DNA from 2 places in the Azoarcus sp. CIB genome. Region 1 is predicted to be linked to the other one. Evidence: riboswitches for the same ligand, from Rfam matches in the RefSeq annotation. Region 1 holds a riboswitch; the other holds the start of a gene.
What was found. A riboswitch is a leader RNA that binds a small molecule or an ion and turns the genes downstream of it on or off. The one in region 1 is predicted to bind cyclic di-GMP.
Positions count from the first base shown of each region.

Region 2: another riboswitch for cyclic di-GMP. It lies ahead of AzCIB_RS16925 (bifunctional diguanylate cyclase/phosphodiesterase); the one in region 1 lies ahead of AzCIB_RS17490 (S8 family peptidase).

Region 1 covers NZ_CP011072.1:3,917,638-3,921,045, forward strand. Annotated here, with positions in the region: gene AzCIB_RS17485 (MFS transporter) at 1-1,088, shown strand, start outside; cyclic di-GMP riboswitch class I at 1,253-1,338, shown strand; gene AzCIB_RS17490 (S8 family peptidase) at 1,395-3,408, shown strand, end outside.
Region 2 covers NZ_CP011072.1:3,795,255-3,798,662, reverse strand. Annotated here, with positions in the region: gene AzCIB_RS16925 (bifunctional diguanylate cyclase/phosphodiesterase) at 1-1,966, opposite strand, end outside; cyclic di-GMP riboswitch class I at 2,343-2,431, opposite strand; gene AzCIB_RS16920 (chromate transporter) at 2,599-3,147, opposite strand; gene AzCIB_RS16915 (chromate transporter) at 3,147-3,408, opposite strand, start outside.

The DNA.
Region 1 (3,408 bases):
TGATCCACAGCCTGCTGCCGGTGTTCCTCGTCACCTCGCTCGGCGCCGGCGCCCTCGCGGTCGGCCTCATCGAGGGCGCGGCGGAGGCGACGGCGCTGATCGTCAAGGTCTTCTCCGGCGCGCTCTCGGACTACTGGGGCAAGCGCAAGCCGCTCGCGGTGCTCGGCTACGGGCTGGGCGCGATCTCCAAGCCCTTGTTCGCGCTCGCGACGAGCTCCGGCATGGTGCTCGGGGCACGCCTGATCGACCGCGTCGGCAAGGGCATACGCGGCGCGCCGCGCGATGCGCTAGTCGCCGACATCGCCCCGCCGCAGATGCGCGGCGCGGCCTTCGGGCTGCGCCAGTCGCTCGACACGGTTGGGGCCTTCCTCGGCCCGCTGCTCGCGATGGGGCTGATGCTGCTGTGGGCGAACGACTTCCGCGCGGTGTTCTGGGTCGCGATCATCCCGGGCTTCCTTTCGGTCGCGCTGCTGTTCTTCGGCGTGCGCGAACCCGAACGCCCGCCCGGCATCCCGGTGCTCAACCCGATCCGCCGCGAAAACCTGCGCCTGCTGCCGCGCGCCTACTGGTGGGTCGTCGGCATCGGCGCGCTGTTCGCGCTGGCGCGCTTCTCGGAGGCCTTCCTCGTCCTGCGCGCGCTCGACGCCGGCCTGCCGGTCGCCTACACGCCGCTGGTGCTGATCGGCATGAACGTCGTCTATTCGCTCACCGCCTACCCCTTCGGCCGCCTCGCCGACGGCATGAGCCACGCGCGCCTGCTCGCGCTCGGGCTCGTCGTGCTGATCGGCGCCGACCTCGCGCTGGCCCGCGGCGCCGACTGGCCCTGGCTCGTCGCCGGCATCGCGCTGTGGGGCCTGCACATGGGCATGAGCCAGGGCCTGCTCGCGACGATGATCGCCGACACCGCGCCGGCCGCGCTGCGCGGCACCGCCTACGGCGTCTTCAACCTCGTCAGCGGTATTGGCCTGCTGCTCGCGAGCGCGTTCGCCGGCCTGCTGTGGGAGCAGTTCGGCGCCTCGTGGGCCTTCATCGCCGGGGCCGCGCTGGCGGGCGCGACGCTGCTCGTCGTGCTCATGCGAGTGCGCTGAAACGTCTGCGCCGATCCGCGTCCTGCCTGCGTCTCCAAGGGGCCTGAATTCGGCCCCCGCGCGCCCTTGACGACCATCAATATCCCTTTCCGAACAAGCCCCTACAGTTGCCGCACGACCTGCCGTTAATGCAGGAGTCGCAGCCTTTGCGGTGCGACGGTTTCGCGCGTCAAGGGCACACCCGTCGAAAGGCGGGGCCGCAAATCCTCCGGGCTAAATCCTCCACGGACATGCTAGCGGGGTTGCCGTAACGATCACCGGATCGAGCGCTCTTGGCGTTTCACGCAGCACCAGGAGACGCGCATCATGCAACACTGCCCCACCCTTCTCGCGATCGCGCTGGCGACCGCCTTTCCCCTGTCCGCGCTTGCCGAGGACGCCGTCCTGCAGGGGGCTCCGCTCACTTCGGGCGAGATCGCCTGGAACCGGGTCCATGTGCAGGTGAAATCGGATCTCGCCCACGCCGCCGGTCGCACCGGCCGCGGTGCGACGGTCGCGGTCCTCGACACCGGCGTGCAGGGCAACCACATCGAACTCGACACCCAGCTCTCCGGCACCCGCATGTACGACGCGACGATCCGCAAGTGGATCGCGCCGACCGACGGCGGCGGGCATGGCACCCACGTCGCCGGCATCATCGCCGGCTCGACCGGGACTGGCTACAGCTACGGCATCGCCCCCGATGCGAAGATCCTGCCGATCAAGGTGTTCGCCAGCGACACCGGGACGGCCAGCAGCACCTCCCTCGCGGCCGGCCTCAAGACCGCGGCGGGCACGCGTGCCGTGGCGGTGATCAACCTGAGCCTGGGCGCGGGCGGTCCGCTCGGCGGCAGCGTCGAGAACGCATTGCGCTCGGCGATCGCCGCCGACAAGCTGGTCGTGGCGGCAGCCGGCAACGAGGGCGGCAGCGCCCCGATCTGGCCCGCGCGCTACGCGAAGGAGAGCTGGGCGAAGGGCCAGATCATCGCCGTCGGCGCCGTCGACGCGAACAACCAGCTCGCGAGCTTCTCCAACCGTGCCGGCGACACCGCGAACTGGTACCTCGTCGCGCCGGGCGTGAGCGTGCTGTCGTCCTACAACGACGGCGGCTACGCGTTCATGAGCGGCACCTCGATGGCGACACCGGTCGTCGCCGGCGCGGCCGCGCTGCTCGAAGGCAGCTGGCCGCAGCTCAAGGCCGGCCAGGTCGCCTCGATCCTGTTCCAGACCGCCACCGATCTCGGCGATCCGGGCGTCGATGCGACATATGGCCGCGGCCTGCTCAACGTCGAGCGCGCGATGCAGCCGGTCGGCACGCTCGCCGTGCCGCTGGCAACTTCGTCGAAGAAGCCTCGGCGCTCGAGCGCCGCCCTGCGCGCCTCGGTCGCGTCGTGGAGCGGACTGCGCGCCGCGGTCGTCGACGGCCGCTTGCGCGGCATCGCGGTCGATGACTTCAACCGCGACTTCGCGACCGACTTCGGCACCGGCATCCGCGCGCCGGCCGTGGAACGCATCTCGGACGCGCTCGACATGGCCGGCCGCTCGCTGCAGTTCACCGAGCAGGTGCACGCCGACGGCTCGCGCTTCGTCGCCGCAGTCGAGGAGCGACGTCCCCAGGGGCTGCGCGCGGCGCACGACGCCCACCTCAGCCTGATCGCCAGCAGCGCGGTGTTCAGCCTTGCCGGCGGGCAGGAGCTGGCCTTCGCGACCGGCAGCCTTGCCGGCAGCTATTTCGGACTCGCCGGCACCGACCACAGCCTGGCGAATCCCTACCTCGGCCTCGCACGCACCTCCGCCCAACTGGCCTTCGGCCTCACGCGCGACGCGCTGAGCTTCAAGGCGGGCGTGCTCGACGCGGGACTCAACGCCGCAATGGTCCGCCAGCACGAATGGTCCGAAGTCAGCGGCGGCCGCGCAGCGATCACCGAGCTGAACTACGCCCTCGGACGCGACAGCCTGATCGGCATCCAGTACGCCGACGTCGCCGAACGGGAATCGTGGCTCGGCAGCGTCGCCGGCGATGCCCTGGCGCTGGAGCAGGCCGGGACGCGCACCGTCACGGCGCACGCGCGTTACCGCGTCGGCCGGGACACACTGCTCGCCGCACGCTACTCGGCCGGCCGCACCGCCGACACGCACGGCAAGGCCCTGCTCGGTTCGGCGGAGGGCGTCCGCTCCGAATCCTTCGCGCTCGGCCTGATCGGCCATGATGGCCTCACGCGCGGCGACCGCTTCGCCCTCACGCTGTCGAGCCCGCTGCGCATCACTGCCGGTACTGCGAGGATTTCGATGCCGGTCGCGATCACCGCCGCCGGCGACACGGTGTTCGAATCGCGGCGCA
Region 2 (3,408 bases), 120 kb from region 1:
GCGCCAGCCCTGCTGCGCGCCAACGGGCGCACTGCTCGAAGGCGCGGCCGATCACCCACTGGGTGATCTCGCGGATACAGCCGGTCTGTTCGGCGAAGGGGATGAACTGGTCCGGCGGCACGAAGCCGCGCACCGGATGCTGCCAGCGCACCAGCGCTTCGACGCCGGTGATCGCGCCGCTGGCGAGATCGAGGCGTGGCTGGTAATACAGCACGAACTGGTCTTCCTCGACCGCCTGGCGCAGTTCGCCGGTGAGCGACAGGCGGCCGTGATTCTCGGCTTCCGTGTCGAAGCTGACGTCGTACACCGCGCAGCCCGTGCGCTTGCGTTTCGCCACGTACATCGCCGCGTCGGCCCGGCTCATCAGCACGATGGGGTCGTCGCCGTGCTCGGGGAAGGTCGCGATGCCGATGCTGCCGCCGACGTCGAGCTGCCGGCCTTCGACGAATACCGGCGCTTCGAAGGCCAGCAGGATCTTGCGCGCGGTCGCCTCGGCCATCGCCTCGCTGGCCGTGGGCAGCAGCACCGCGAATTCGTCGCCGCCAAGGCGGGCGGGCGTATCGGACGCGCGCACGAGAACCGTACGCAGGCGCTCGGCGACTTCGCACAGCAGGCGGTCGCCAACATGATGGCCGAGCGTGTCGTTGACCTCCTTGAAGCGGTTCAGGTCGATGAGCAGCACGCTCACCGGTTGCGCGAGCCGGCGGGCGAGTCCGAGCGCCTGCTGCAGGCGCTCGTTGAACAGCGCGCGGTTGGGCAGGCCGGTCAGCGCATCCTGCAGGGCCATCGACTTGATCTGCTGCTCGCGCGCAGCGATCGCCAGCCGCATGCGGTTGAAGCTGGCGGCGAGCTCGCCGAGTTCGTCGGAGCGCGTTTCCGGCGGTCCCTGGTCGTACTCCCCGCGCTCCATGCGGCGTGCGAATTCGGCCAGTGCCGACACCGGCCGCGAAATGCTGCGCGCGATCCACAGGCTGCCCGCCACCGTCGCGCACAGGCTGAAGGCCGCGAGTGCGAGCAGGATCACGCGCAGTCCGTCGAACCGCGAGATCGCGTCGCGCAGCGAGCTCTGCAGGATGGCGACGACCGCAGCTTCGTTCTCGCGGCCGAGGACCGAACCGGAAAGCAGGAAATCGGCGCCGAGCAGGTCGGGAGCAATCGCCGGCACGGCGGTTCCCGCCGGCGGGCCGAGCGCGCCCAGCAGGGCGCGGGTCCCTGCCGGCCGCAGCGTCGTCGCGGCAACGTTCCAGCCGCGCTCCCGCGTCCAGGTGGAGAAAGAGACGTCGAGGCCGGTGAGCAGGCCGAGATCCTGCGCGAGCTTGTTGTCGACGCTGAACGCCACCATCACCCACGCGACCGGAACCGGCGCCAGCACCGGCACGACAACGAGCTGGAAGGGCGCATGTTCGATCAACGCGATCGTGGAAGCCGCACCCTTGCGTTCGGCGTCCTCGATCAGGTGCGGAAACGGAAATGCCGCTCGCTCGCCGCTACTGCCCCGTGCCGCGGTCTCACCCAGCACCCGCCGGTCGAGCCCGATCAACATCATCTTCGCGGCGCCGATGCGCGCGCCGTGGTTGTTCAGCGCGGATACGATGGTCGCCTGGTCGCTGCTCATCAGCGCCTGACGCAGGCCGAAATCCGAGGCCAGCACGCTCGCGGCCGTGGTCAGCTGCTGCGTACGATCCTCCATCATGCGCACGAAGATCCGCCGACCGACTTCGACTTCCTTGCGCACCGACTCCCGTGCGTTCTCCGACACCGCCCAGTTCAGCGCAACCAGGGTCACGAGCTGGATCGCCACCAGCAGGAGCGCGACGAAGACGATGACCTGATGCGCGACGAAGCGCGTCATGCTCACGCGGCCGGCGAACAGCTGCGGCAGCGCGCTGCGCGCCCGCTTCAGCAAAGCCCCGGCGGCCTGCAGGGGGCGGGACGAACAACAGGAACCGGGTAGTTGCGCTGCCATCGCTCAGCGCGCCTTCATCCGCGGGCGTACCGACGCACGGGCAGCCGCGCGCCGCAGCCTCGCCGTACGGGGATTGTCGTCGTCGCTCGGGATTGCCGTTTGCATGCTAACGCTCTCGTCGTGGCGCGACCGGTCTGATGAGCTCGGAGTGAGGCGGCTGCACGCCGTGACGATGATTCGTGCGGCGCCTGCCCGATCGCGGCCTGTCTAGTGGCCGCGCGATTGAGCCTCGCCATTCGAATTGTGTCGGAGCGCACCGGCCTCGCCTGCGAAATTGTTCCCCATGCATGCGAATGCGTGGGGCAGGGAGGGAGACTGTCGCCCGCGACGCCATCACGAGCCCTCGTCCGCGCCGCACTGCAGCGCGCGAACCGGGCCCGGCAACCCCGCTATCGTGACCTCGAAAAGGTTGTAGACCGGAAGCTTTGCGACCCCGCCTTTCGTGCGGGAGTGCCGATTTATGTTACGGATTGTTGCGCCCAAGATACGCGGAAGCTTTGACGCGTGTCAATTTGCGGCGGCACGAATTGCGATTTCAAGTCAGAGACTTGTCCGCTTCGCGATACATCGAAAGGAATATGCGTCGGCCGGTGGTGCCGCCCCGTCGGATCGTGCCCCGCGGTCGGATCGTCTCAGACTCCGCCCAGTGCGCCGACCGTTGCGCCGACGACGATCATCCAGATTGGTGCAAACCGCGTCTTCAAGGTCACGGCCATGGTCGCCGCGATCAGCGCCAGCGCGCCAAGCCGGTGATCCGGCGCCGCGATGAAGGGCAGGCTCAGCAGCCAGCCGGTCGCGAACACCAGTCCGACCGACACCGGAGCGAGGCCTGCAGTAAAGGCGCGCACCGCCGGCGCATCGCGGCGCTGCGCCCCCCAGCGGCTCACGCCCAGCGACAGCAGCGTGGAAGGCAGCAGGATGCCGAGCAGCGCAGCGGCGGCGCCGACCACACCGGCGACCTGGAAGCCCAGCACGGGTACAAACAGCACGTTCGGCCCCGGTGCGGCCTGCGCCAGCGCGATCGCGGTCGTGAATTCCGCATCGTCGAGCCAGCCGCGCTCGGCGACGAGGAAGCGATGCATCTCGGGCGCCGTCGACATCGCGCCGCCGATCGACAGCAGCGACAGCATCAGGAAGCGCAGGAAGAGGTCGACGAGGTCGGCCAGCGGCAGGCTGCCCATCATCGGCCGTTCTCCCGGCGTACGATGCACCAGCGCGCGATGCACCAGCCGGCCGTGCCCAGCCCGATCACGACCCACGCGAGCGGCGCCCGGAACACGGTCACCGCGACCAGGGTCGTCAGCCCGAGCAGCGCGCACAGCACCGGCCCGAGCGGATTGCGTCGCAGCGTGCCGAGCATCTTCAGTGCCATCGCGAGGATCAGCCCCGCCGCCACGGCCCCCATCCCGCGCAGGGCGCCGGCCACCGCAGGGAAGCTCGCG